2 regions of the Apibacter sp. B2912 genome follow, and region 2 is predicted to be linked to the other one. Evidence: riboswitches for the same ligand, from Rfam matches in the RefSeq annotation. Region 2 holds a riboswitch; the other holds the start of a gene.
What was found. A riboswitch is a leader RNA that binds a small molecule or an ion and turns the genes downstream of it on or off. The one in region 2 is predicted to bind S-adenosylmethionine.
Positions count from the first base shown of each region.

Region 1 (7,084 bases), on a different contig from region 2:
TTCTGAAGAAGAAGGCATTAGTGAAGGAAATCAATACGAATCACCTAAAGGAAGCAGATCTAATCCTTCGAAAAGCAGAACACCGGTATTAGATAACTTCGGTAGAGATTTAACCACCGCTGCACTCGAAGGTCGTTTAGATCCGGTGGTAGGAAGGGAAAAAGAAATAGAAAGAGTATCTCAGATATTAAGCAGAAGAAAAAAGAATAATCCTTTGTTAATAGGAGAGCCCGGAGTCGGTAAATCAGCCATTGCAGAAGGCCTCGCTTTACGAATTGTTCAAAAAAAGGTCTCTCGTGTTTTATACAATAAACGAGTAGTTACCTTAGATGTAGCCGGACTGGTTGCAGGTACTAAATATCGAGGACAATTTGAAGAAAGAATGAAAGCCATCATGAATGAGCTTGAAAAAAACTCGGATATTATTCTCTTTATTGATGAAATCCATACCATAGTAGGAGCCGGAGGAGCCACAGGCTCTTTAGATGCTTCCAATATGTTCAAACCGGCATTAGCAAGAGGAGAGATACAATGCATCGGAGCGACTACTTTGGATGAATATAGGCAATATATTGAAAAAGACGGCGCCCTAGAAAGACGATTTCAAAAAGTAATGGTAGAGCAAACTTCTCCGGAAGAAACCATTATCATATTAAATCAAATTAAAGATAAATACGAAGAACATCATAATGTAACTTATACCGAGCAGGCAATTAAAGCTTGTGTAAATCTTACTACAAGATATATTACCGACCGATATTTACCGGACAAAGCGATTGATGCGCTCGATGAAGCGGGATCAAGAGTCCATATTAAAAATATCAAAGTTCCAAAGGAAATAGTTAATTATGAGAAAGAATTAGAAAAAATCAGAGCTGAAAAGACTAAGGTAATTAAAAGCCAAAAGTATGAAGAAGCTGCAAAATTAAGAGATACCGAAAAAGAGATTGAAACAAAATTAGCGAATGCACAAAGAGAATGGGAGAAATCTTCAAGAGAACATCGGGAGATAGTAACCGAAGACAATGTTGCAGAGGTAGTTTCAATGATGAGCGGTGTACCTGTACAAAGAGTTGCAGAAGGAGAGCTTAAAAAACTTGCTCAGATGAAAGATCTGATGAAAGGTAAAATTATCGGTCAGGACGAAGCGGTCAACAAAGTTGTAAAAGCCATTCAGAGAAATCGTGCCGGATTAAAAGATCCTAACAGGCCTATAGGTACATTTATATTCTTAGGAGCAACCGGAGTTGGAAAAACTCAATTAGCAAAAGTTATTGCCAGAGAATTATTTGATTCAGATGATGCTCTCATTAGAATAGATATGAGTGAATATATGGAAAAATTTGCCGTATCTAGATTAGTTGGAGCTCCTCCGGGATATGTAGGATATGAAGAAGGAGGTCAATTGACAGAATCCGTAAGAAGAAAACCATATGCTGTAATCCTCTTAGATGAAATTGAAAAAGCGCATCCGGATGTATTTAATATCCTTTTGCAAATTTTAGATGACGGACATGTTACGGATAGTTTGGGAAGAAAAATAGATTTTAGAAATACAATAATCATTTTAACTTCCAATATCGGAACTCGTGAACTCAAAGAATTCGGTGACGGTGTTGGATTTGGAACTTCTGCCAAAAAATCATCTTCCGATATAAGAGCAAAATCTACTTTAGAAAACGCTTTAAAGAGAACATTTGCTCCTGAATTCCTAAATAGGATCGATGATGTTATCATCTTTAATAATTTGGAAAAGGAAGATATATCCAAAATTATAGATTTAGAATTGAAAAATGTGTACGATAGAATTGCTAAAATTGGATATGAAGTAGAATTATCTCCGGAAGCTAAAGAATTCATCATTGAAAAAGGATGGGACAAAAATTTCGGTGCACGTCAGCTTAAACGAGCAATCCAGAAATATGTGGAAGATGTGATCGCTGAAGAAATTATCAATTCATCGATACATGATGGAGACCATCTCTATATTGAATTAAATAAAGAAAAAGACAGTACGGAAATTAAAATACGGGAGGTGGAAAAAGAATCCCCGACAAAAGATTAAAAAGATAATTAATGAAGAGCCTGTTTGATTGAATCAAGCAGGCTTTTTTATGTTATAAATGCGCGGAGTTAATGATAAATGAATAATCCAATAAAAATCCGAGAGAATTAACAATGATATACAAAAAGCATTTGCCCAGAATGGCGGTAACCCTTGTATTTTTTTTCTTTGGAGGCAGTTCCGCGACTTGGGCTTCACGAATTCCAACGATTAAATTATCGATGAATGTTTCCGATTCCAACTGGGGATTGGTTTTACTATTTTTATCCATCGGAACACTTATTACATTACCTTTTGCCGGTAATCTTATAAAAAAGCTGGGCAGTAAAAAATCGACTCTTATATTTATCATTCTTTACTTTATATTTTTAATCGGGATTGGATTTTGCGGTGAATTATGGCAATTGAAACTCAATTTAATAGCCTACGGGGCCATAGGTAATTTAACCAATATAGCTATAAATACACAAGCTGTTAATGTGTCAAAATCCTATAAAGGCCAAATAATAGGCTCCATGCACGGTACTTGGAGCATTGGAGGTTTTTTTGCTTCTTGGTTAGGAGCGGTAATGATTGCTAAAAACATACCACCTTCTGAGCATTTTATTTTATATTCTTCCATAGGAATTCTGGTTTCCCTTTGGTTATTCAGATATTTGTTGCCGGATGAATCCAAAGAAGAACCAATGGAATTACCAAAAAAATCAAAATTTATCAGAGTTGATAAAAATCTTATTGTCTTAGGATTTCTAGCTTTTTTTGCTATGGTTTCTGAAGGAACGATGACCGATTGGTCCAATGAATATATGAGGAATATAGTGAAAGCCGATAAAAAATATATCGGATATGGATTGACTGCCTATATGGCAGCCATGGCTTGCGGACGATTCATTTCTGATTTTATAGTTCGAAAATTCGGTTCAAAAATTACGTTGATTATCAGCGGATCTTTAATTTTTATAGGTATGGTCTTTGCAGTTCTATTTCCAACATTGCTAACCACATTTCTTTCGTTCATTATTGTTGGATTGGGAATATCTGCAGTGGTACCCTTAGTATATACCTTAGCGGGAAATTCAAAAACTGCTTCGCCCGAACAAGCGCTTACAGTTATTACCAGCATTGGTTTTATCGGTTTTTTTCTAGGTCCTCCTTGCATTGGTTTTTTAGCTGAAAAATTTTCATTACAAATATCTTTTACTTTCATTTCCTTGTTTGGAATAGGAATAATTTTCTTGGTAAGATTTTTTAAGATAAAGTAAATTTATTTCTTTATCTTAGAGGTAAAATAATATAATATAAAATTATTTTATTATGAAAATTATGGTATATTTACATCACTTATCAAGAAAGGTGGAGGGACTGGCCCTGTGAAACCTTGGCAACCGGCCTGCTTAGGCTTGGTGCTAATTCCAGCCCCGAGGGGAAAGATGAGTGATTCGCGAGTTGTGAGTGTGTTGAGTTGTGAATAATTTCTTTTTTCCTTTCCGGTTTTTCTTGATACAGTTTTAATAAATATAATTTACTAACTGTAAGAAAAATAATGAAAAAAGTTTCTTTGTTAATGGTAAGTTTAATTTTAGAATTTACCAATTATGTGGATGCTCAAGAAAAACGAGCCGTAGATTCCCTTGATCTTGAAGAGATTGTTGTAGTCGGTGGCAGAAATTCAGAACGAACCAAAGTAAATTCTCCCGTTGCCATAGACGTAATAGATGTCAGAAAAATAGAAAAGGCATCTCCTCAATTAACCGTTAACGACTTATTAAATTATTTAGTACCTTCATTCAATTCAGTTCGCCAATCTTCTTCCGATGGAACGGAACATATTGATCCGGCTACCTTGAGAGGTATGGGGCCCGATCAGGTTCTGGTATTAGTGAATGGAAAAAGACGGCATACTACCTCATTAGTCAACTATCAAAATACGGTAGGTAATGGATCTGTGGGTACAGATTTAAGTGCCATACCCGTTTCAGCAATAGAAAAAATAGAGGTTTTGAGAGACGGTGCGGCAGCTCAATACGGCTCGGATGCCATTGCCGGTGTAATTAATATTATTTTAAAAAAGATTGAGGGCGGCTCGGCATCCATCTCCTATGGATTAACTAATAGAAATGACGGGGAAACTTACAATTTTAGCGGAAATTATGGGGCTAAATTAGGAGATAAAGGAGGAAGTATCAATCTTTCTTTTGTAGTCAGCCAAAGAAATAAAACCAATCGTTCTTATGATAATAATCTGGACAAGTTTGGCGATAACTTTGCCTATGATTTTGCACCGGATCCCAATCAGGCCAGAATAAACGATGAAAAAATTATGGCAGAAATGGGTTTAACCCAAAAAGACTTCCGTTTCAGGGCAGGAGATGCTCAAATTAAAAATCAACAGTTTTTTATAAATTCCATTTATCCATTATCCGAAAAGTATGAGTTCTACTCATTCGGCGGAGCAAGTTTAAGACAAGGAGAAGGAGCTGAATTCCGAAGACTTCCCAGTGAAAAAACTAATGTAGTTAAAGAACTTTATCCGATAGGATTTCAACCTTTATTAAAATCCACTATTTATGATATTTCTAACTCTACGGGAATAAGATATATGCATAATAATTGGATGGTAGATATAAGTAATACCTTTGGAGAAAACCTCTTTAATTATAAGGCTACGAATACAAACAACGCTTCATTGGGTATACATTCTCCAACGGAATTTAAAGCAGGGGGACATGAGTTTATGCAAAATATTATCAATCTGGATATTTCTAAAAAAATAAATACACTTCTTTCTATTGCCTTCGGAGGAGAATTTAAATACGAACAGTATAGAATAAAAGCCGGAGAAGAAGGCTCATGGATGCGTTACGATAAATTTGGTAGTCCGGCAACAGCATCTACCCTTCCCACCGATATACTGGGAGAGGGGGGAGCTCAAGGTTTTATAGGATTTTCTCCTGAAAATGCGTTAAAGGAGGACAGAAATAATGCATCCGGTTATGCGGATGTAGCATTTAAAAAAGGAAAATTTACCGGTGATTTGGCAGGAAGATATGAGCATTATTCCGATTTTGGTAATTCTTGGATAGGAAAGTTGGCGGTGCGTTATGAATATGTAAACGGATTTGCTGTAAGGGGAGCTTTCAGTAATGGATTCAGAGCCCCGTCTCTGCAACAGCAATATTTCAATAATTCTTTTTCCAGTATCTCATCGTCGGGATCAGGAGTTGTTTCTAAAGGTATATTTAGAAATGACAGTCCTTTGGCAAAAGCATTAGGTATTGATAAACTTAAAGAAGAAAAATCTATAAATGCGAGTGCCGGTTTAACATTTAAACCTTCTAAAAAAATATATGTAACGGCTGATGCTTACTATATCAAAGTTAAAGATCGTATTGTACTCACTAGTGAATTTGTTAATGCAAAAGTAGAATCTTATGGAGTGGAAGGAGCACGATTTTTTACTAATGCTGTGGATACGGAAACGAAAGGTATTGATATAGTGGCTACATATAAAGTTGGTTTAGGAAGGGGAAATCTGGATATAAGTTTATCAGGAAACTATACAGAAACAGAAATTGTTAATTATCATTTTCCCAAAGTTTTTGAAGGAGACAGAAATGAATATTTTGGTCCCGATCAAACCAATATAATTGAATCTTTAAGTCCAAAAGCAAAGGCAACTTTAGGCTTCAATTACTCAGTTTCGAAATGGAATTTATTAGTAAGAAATACCTATTTCGGTAAAGTTACGAGAGATGGTTATCCATACGGTTCGGTACAACATCACGATCCAAAATTAGTAACCGATTTTAGTATCAGTTATTCCATACGAAAAGATTTAATACTAACGATGGGCGGAAATAATATTTTTGATGTCTTTCCGGATAAGCAAATCTATGAAAATTCTTATTATAATGTTTTCAAGTATGCACCGGTACAGATGGGTACAACCGGAGCTAATTGGTTTATTAAGCTTTCTATGAATTTCTAAATTTAGACTTATATATTTAACATAAATATGAAAAAAATAGGCTGGAAGACAGCAACTGCCATAGTCATATCCAATATGGTAGGAACGGGAGTGTTTACAAGTTTAGGATATCAAGTTCCGGAATTACACAATACGTTTACCATTATTCTTTTATGGACAATCGGGGGAATACTGGCTTTAATAGGTGCTTTTATCTACGCGGAATTGGGAGCTCATTTTAAGCAATCGGGAGGAGATTATATTTATCTTTCTAGAACTTATCATCCCATTATGGGATACATCACCAGTTGGGTATCGCTTATAGTTGGCTTCTCCGGGCCAATTGCTTTAGCAGCATTGGCTATGGCTAAATATTTGGGTTTTGAAAATGAAAGAAGTACAGCAATTCTCATTATCATTATTATTGCTGTATTTCAATGTTTCAGCCTAAAGGTAAGCAGTCGTTTTCAAAATATATTTGCCGTTCTTAAGGTAGCATTCATTGTAGTACTGATTTTAATTGGAATTTCGATAAGTCCGTCTCCTACTAATGCATTATTATGGGATAATTCTTGGTCTCATGAAATTATCGTTCCGGCTTTTGCCAGTTCGTTAGTGTTTGTTACCTACGCTTATACCGGTTGGAATTCTGCCTCTTATATTGTTGAAGAAATTGAAAAGCCAAAAGTTAATCTTCCCAAAGCGTTGATAATAGGAACTGTTTTTGTAACAGTAAGTTATGTGTTGGTAAATTTTGTTTTTTTAAAACATGCTTCAATCGAACAAATGGAAGGAAAAGAAGACATTGCCAATATCGCATTTACCAATATTTTAGGTGTTCGGGGAGTAAAATGGATAAGTTATTTGATTGCATTGCAATTAGTTTCAACAATTAGTGGCTATTTGTGGGTTGGATCGAGAGTAACCCAGGCAACAGCAAAAGAAAATCATCTTTGGAGTTATTTAGGTAAAGAAAATAAAAACCGAATACCTATTTGGGCTGTAGTTGCTCATACCCTTATCAGTATACTAATAATATTGAGTGGTAAATT
Region 1 is NZ_WINV01000006.1:78,967-86,050, reverse strand. Features, by position in the region: gene GFV01_RS09405 (ATP-dependent Clp protease ATP-binding subunit) at 1-2,065, shown strand, start outside; gene GFV01_RS09400 (MFS transporter) at 2,179-3,327, shown strand; SAM riboswitch class I at 3,404-3,502, shown strand; gene GFV01_RS09395 (TonB-dependent siderophore receptor) at 3,609-6,053, shown strand; gene GFV01_RS09390 (APC family permease) at 6,081-7,084, shown strand, end outside.
Region 1: linked by a shared signal. The riboswitch ahead of GFV01_RS09395 (TonB-dependent siderophore receptor) and the one ahead of GFV01_RS05690 (PLP-dependent aspartate aminotransferase family protein) in region 2 are both predicted to bind S-adenosylmethionine.

Region 2 (7,084 bases):
ATAGATAACGTTAGATCGCTTAATTCTCTAAAATGTATTATACAAAAAAGAGTATCTTTGTTTTACTAAAATTCTAAATATGGTCCATTATTTATTAAGAGAACCTAAGTCAGCTACCGAGACGCCTTCATTAATACTTTTACTGCATGGATATGGAAGTAATGAGCAAGATTTGTTCAGTTTTGCAGAAGAATTACCCGATGATGCCTACGTGATTAGTTTACGAGCCATACGAGAAATTAGCATGGGTGGATATGCCTGGTACGATTTAGATTTTACTTCAGGAGCCAAAATGATTAATTCCGACCAGGCCATTGAATCGCAAAAAATTATTATGAAATTTTTGGATCAAATCCAAACTAAATATCCTTTTGATACTAATTCCATAACCTTGTTAGGTTTTAGTCAAGGAGCTATCCTCTCTTTTTCATTAGCATTACACCATCCAAAAAGGTTTAAAAAAATAGCCTGTTTAAGTGGATATCCGGATCCGGAATTATTGAAAGACGTAAACATGGGGGATGATTTTTCACAATTAGAATTTTTCTTTTCACATGGAAAAGAAGATCCTATTATTCCCATTCAATGGTCTCGTCAATTCAAATCAATATGTGAAGAATTAGATTTAGATTATGAATTTCATGAATACAATGAAGGTCATGGCATAAATTCTGAAAACTATTATGATCTTTTAAATTTTTTGCAATAAGATGAAAATTGGAATTGTTTGTTATCCTACGTTCGGTGGGAGCGGGATAGTTGCCACCCAATTAGGAATGGAGATGGCCGCATTAGGTAATGAAGCTCATTTTATAAGCTATAGCATTCCGGCAAAGCTGGATGTCACCTTGCCTAATGTATATTTTCATCAAGTTTGCGTTAAACAGTACCCTTTATTTGAATATCAACCCTTTTCCTTAGCATTGTCTACAATCATTGTAAATGTTGCAGAAACTTACGGATTAGATTTACTGCATGTGCATTATGCAATACCTCATGCTTATGCAGCCTATTTTGCCAAGCAAATTTTAAAAGAGAAGGGTGTTGACTTACCGGTAATCACTACCTTACACGGTACAGATATTACTTTGGTAGGAAGTCATCCCATTTATAAATCCGGTGTCGAATTTTCGATCAATAAATCCGATTATATAACCTCAGTTTCCCAAAGTTTAAAACAAGATACTTTTGAGGCATTTACTATTAAAAAAGAGATTGAAGTAATTCCGAATTTTATTGATAATTCTGTTAAAATATCAAGCCCGTGTATCCGAAAGAATTTTGCTTCTGAAGATGAAAAATTACTTATCCATGTATCTAACTTGAGAAAAATTAAACGCATTGATGATGTAATGTCGATTTTCAATCTGATACAAAAAGAAGTTAAATCGAAACTTTTGATTGTTGGAGAAGGACCGGAGACAGAAACTATTGAGCATTTAACTAAAGTGTATCATTTGGAGGATAGAATCAAAACATTGGGAAAAATGGTTGATGTATCTTCAATTTTAAGCATTGCAGATCTATTTTTATTACCTTCTGAACAAGAAAGTTTCGGATTGGCAGCCTTAGAAGCAATGGCCTGTGGCATACCTGTTATTTCAAGTAATGCCGGGGGAATTACAGAAGTTAATAAAGACGGTTTTTCAGGATTTGTATCACCTGTTGGTGACGTTCCTTCCATGGCAAAGAATGCCATTAGGCTGCTGAAAGATGAAAAAATGCTTTCACTTTTCAAAAAACAAGCGAAAGATCAAGCTTTACTTTTTGATAATTCTAAGATAATTCCTATATATAAAGAATTGTATGACCGAGCATTGGGCAATCATAACTAAATAGTTGAATTTACATACTTATCAACCCAATCAGCTGAAAAAAATAACATTTATATTCGGGTCTTTAATCCATGAAGAATGCGCTAATTTATGTAAACAGATGAAGCCTATAAAATAATTACCTGAAAGGCTGCTGTATTGTTCTTCGATGGACTCAAAATCATCAAAACCGGAAAATTGATCGTGATATCTCACATAAACTTTATAAATTTTAGTATCTACTAATTGTAATTGTTTATTTAGATGAATATATTTCTTGTTTTCATATCTGTAATCATACGTTAAAGCTGAAATATCAGAAAGCACGGCAGATCCGGTGGGTTTATCTCCGGCACCTTTACCGATCATCAGTTGCTTTTCAGAAAAAGCACTTTCTAAAACCACTCCATTATATTCATAATTTACATGAGCTAATGTATTTTCTTTTTCTATAAAAGTAGGAGCACAAAAACCCGTAATTTCATTATTATTTTTATTGCATCTTGCTATTAACTTGATTGTTAAATTTCTTTGACGAGCAAATTCCAAGTCGAAATCACTTATTCTTGATATTCCAAAATTAAATATAGATTCCGGTTTAGTAATAAGTCCAAAAGCATGAAAAAGAATAATACACAATTTATATTTAGGATCAATTCCTTCAACATCTAAGGTAGGATCTGATTCTGCGAATCCTTTTTCTTGTGCTTCTTTTAAAACCACAGGATAAGAAAGTTTTTCATGGATCATTTTGGTTAAAATGAAATTGGTTGAACCATTAAAAATTCCCGATACCGATGTTAATAAATCATTGTCATAATATTCTTCTAAATTTCTGATGATGGGAATACTGGCACAAACAGAGGCTTCATAGAGTAGGGGAACTTGGTATTTTTTTTCCAACTTTAGAAGTTCAGGTAAATGTTCGGCAATCATCTTTTTATTTGCCGAAACTACAGCTTTTCCGTTTTTCATGGCCTCTGAAACAATATCAAAAGCAGCATCAGCGTCATCTATTAATTCGACAATAACTTCAATTTCAGGATCCGATAATAACTCGTATTTATCAGTAGTAAAATACTTTTTATCGATTGATCTCGGTTTATCGGGATGTTTGATACATATTTTTTTAATATTTGCATCTACACTTTCGGCTTCTTCTAACACTTTATACAATCCCGTTCCCACACATCCAAATCCAAAAATTCCTAATTTAAGTTTATTTCTTATCATTCAATTATTCAATTTATAAAATTAACCGTTAATCTAAAGCTTGTTTGATATCATTAATCAGGTCATCTACATTTTCAATTCCTACCGATAAACGAATTAAAGAATCTTGAATTCCTGTTTCTTTACGAACTTCAAGAGGGGTTGATTTATGGGTCATGGTGGCAGGATGGCTACCCAAACTCCTAACATCGCCTAAATTTTCAGCTAAAAGGAAAATTTTGGTACGGGTTAAAAAAACTTTTGCCGCTTCTAATGTATCGTCTTTTAAACTAAAAGATACCATCCCGCCAAACCCTTTTTGTTGTTTGGACGCAATATGATGGTTGGGATGATTTTTTAATCCCGGATAATATACTTTATCTACTTTGGGATGTGTAGTTAAAAATTCAGCAATTTTTTGAGCATTTTGTGAATGTTTTTCCATACGCAGAGATAGAGTTTGAATTCCGCGTAAGGTTAACCAACTATCAAAAGGAGAGAGAACACCACCTGAGGTATTTTGTAAATATTTTAATTCTTCGGCTATTTTAGGATCTTTCACAACTATAAATCCGGATAAAACATCTCCATGTCCTGAAAGATATTTAGTTCCACTGTGTACAACAATATCTGCTCCTAAACGTAGCGGTTGTTGTAAAGCAGGAGATAAAAATGTATTATCTACAATTAATAATGCTCCCACTTGCTTGGAAATTTTAGCGATTTCTTCAATGTCGGATATTTTTAAAGTTGGATTTGTAGGGGTTTCCAGCCAAATGAAGCGAGTTTTATTTGAAACTGCTTGTAAGACATTTTGAATATCAGTAGTATCAATAAATTTAGAGGTTACACCAAATTTATTATAAACCGTAGTAACTATTCGATAAGTACCTCCGTAAACATCATTTACAGCAATAATTTCATCCCCTTGTTTTAATAACTTTAAAACACAATCCGTTGCAGCCAATCCCGATGAAAAAGCAAATCCAGCAATACCGCCCTCTAATTCAGCAATGGCTTGTTCTACCACTTTACGGGTAGGATTAGCCGTTCTTGTATAAGCAAATCCTTTATTAACATCCGGTTCTTCCTGAACATAAGAAGAGGTTTGGTAAATAGGAGTAGAGATAGCTCCGGTAAGCACATCAGGTGTAGAAATATGTACTAATTTTGTTTCTAATTTCATGACTAGGTTGTTTTTTCTAATTAATAAATGCTTTAAAATTCATTAATCATCATAAAACAACTTATACAAGATTCCCATTTAAATGCTAAATTATGAATTAGCTTCTTTATGTAGGTCGAAAGAAGCTCGTATTATTTGTATTTGTATGTAAGCTGTTTCGACTTATCTTTCCTTTACGGTTGGATGCAGCACCTACTCATATAAGAGGGTTGCTAAGGTATCATAGGGCCAATTCCCTCCACCTTTCTTGATAAGTAATTTTATTAATGATCGCTAAATATATTACAAAGATACGTTTTATTTTTTAATTTCCAATAAAAAACGATTTTATTATAATATTTATAAAGGTAATGTATTTTTAATAATCATTATAATATAAGATATAAAGTATGCTAGATATAAATCAATTTACCTACAGAAGCATTTAAATAACCGTCGAAATTAATTCTAAGTTTAAAAGAATACAATTTTTTGCAATGGTAAATATTTTATACTAAGGTATGATTTATAGTAAGATCAATAATAATATTTTGCAATGTAAAAGATATTTTAACAACCCATTCATTAGATACTGATTTTATTAGTTGGTAAGCTTTTTTAATACATTTTCAATCATTTGCATTCGACTGTCTAATTTTTGTGACGCAGCATCTAATGTAAACCCTTCTTCCAATAATTCTTTTATTAGAATCATTTTTTTAATATTTTCATAATTGTATCTTCTGTTTTTTCCTTCCTGTTCTGTAAGACTTTTGATAATTCCTTTATCTTCCCAATACCTAATTTGTCGGGTAGGAATTCCCGTTATTTGAGAAACTTCGCCAATGCCCACAATTAATTGCTCTAAAAATTTAAAATCGAAAGATAAATGATTGGTTTCGTTCATTTTGTAAATTATTTACATTATTTGAAGTAAATATACAAAATAAAAGTTAAATTTGTAATTGTAAATAATTTACATAAAATGTAAATATTTAACAATAAAATATAATTAAAATTTAAATATTATGTTCATAGACAAAAATGTTATTATAACCGGCGCTACAGAAGGAATAGGCTTGGGAATTGCTCGTGCTTTCGCCCAACAAAGAGCAAATCTTGTTCTAATTGCCAGAGATCCTCAAAAATTAAACAACATCAAAGAAGAATTTTCGTTGTATCACGTAACTGTATCTTTGATTTCTGCGGATTTAACGGAAATTGAAAAATTATCTTCAGTTGGTAAACTAATTTTAGAAAAAGTAAAGACAGTTGATGTGTTAATTAATAATGCTGGAATCGGTCGTTTTAATCCTTTTGAAGAAACATCTGAAGATTTATTAGATAAACACATTAATCTTAATATGAAAGCGCCTTATATACTGACTCAAAATTTGTATCAATCTTTGAAAAAATCCAAAGGAAATATAATTAATATTTCATCTTATTTTTCACACAGAATGTTACAGGGAAGAGAATCTACTGCTTACTCCATGACTAAGGGTGGTATAGATTCATTTACTAAATCATTGGCTTTTGAGGCAGGAAAAGATGGAATTCGGGTTAATGCTATTGCTCCGGGAAGTATCGATACGCCGCTTCTACGATATAATTTAGAACAGTTAAGCGAAGAAGGGAAAACAAATTTTCATACAATGATTAAATCTATATATCCGATGGGTAGTATTGGAACGGTAGAAGATATTGGGGCGGCTGCTGTTTTCCTGGCATCCGATCAAGCCCAATGGATTACCGGAACGATCTTATCAGTTGATGGTGGGTTAACAACTAATTAGTTAATAAAAGATAGCATAAAAAAATATAAAAAAACCAATCCGTTTTGGGATTGGTTTTTTCAAGTCTATTTATAGTACAATATTGACAATTCGTTTAGGCACTACAATAACCTTTTTAGGTTGTTTGCCGTCAAGATAATTCGGTGTTTTTTCATGAGCCATTACTGCTTCTTCAATTTCTTTAGGAGTAGCGGAAATAGGCATTTCAATTTTAAAACGTACTTTTCCATTAAAACTAACCGGATATTCATGTATTTCGGAAACAAGATATTCAGCGTTGAATTCAGGAAATGCTTGAAATTCAATGCTGTTTTCATATCCCAATTTTTCCCATAGTTCTTCTGCAATATGTGGAGCATAAGGAGAGATTAAAATACATAAAGATTCTAAAATTTCTCTTTTATAACATTTTATTTTTACCAAATCATTGATAGCAATCATAAAAGAACTTATGGATGTATTGAAAGAAAAATTATCCAAATCCTCTATAACTTTTTTTATTAATTGATGAATTATTTTTTGTTCTTCTTTAGTAGGTTTTTCATCTGATACAAAGAAAGTTTCTCCTTCACCGGAATGATATAGTTTCCAGAATTTTTTTAAGAATCCATGAACTCCGCTAAGTCCTTGAGTATTCCAAGGTTTAGCCTGTTCAATAGGTCCTAAAAACATTTCATACATACGTAAGCTGTCGGCTCCGTATTCATCACAAACATCATCCGGATTAATAACATTGTAGTAAGATTTTGACATCTTTTCTACTTCTCTCCCGCATATAAATTTACCTTCTTCAAGAATAAACTCTGCATTTTTGAATTCATCTCTCCAATTTCTTAATTTTTCTAAATCAACTTCATCTGTAGTTCCTTTAAGAAGTTTTACATCAATATGCAGTGGAGTGGTATCTTGTGCTTCATGTAATAAATTGTAAGAGATGAAGTTATTAGTTCCGTTAATTCGGTAGATATAAGCACTTTGACCTAAAATCATCCCTTGATTAATTAATTTTTGGAACGGTTCTTCTTGGGCACAGTATCCATAATCTTTTAAAAATTTATTCCAAAAACGTGAATACAATAAATGTCCCGTAGCATGTT
Region 2 is NZ_WINV01000002.1:540,615-547,698, reverse strand. Features, by position in the region: gene GFV01_RS05705 (alpha/beta hydrolase) at 80-709, shown strand; gene bshA (N-acetyl-alpha-D-glucosaminyl L-malate synthase BshA) at 711-1,835, shown strand; gene GFV01_RS05695 (homoserine dehydrogenase) at 1,866-3,047, opposite strand; gene GFV01_RS05690 (PLP-dependent aspartate aminotransferase family protein) at 3,076-4,212, opposite strand; SAM riboswitch class I at 4,372-4,469, opposite strand; gene GFV01_RS05685 (MerR family transcriptional regulator) at 4,793-5,098, opposite strand; gene GFV01_RS05680 (SDR family NAD(P)-dependent oxidoreductase) at 5,220-5,987, shown strand; gene leuS (leucine--tRNA ligase) at 6,057-7,084, opposite strand, start outside.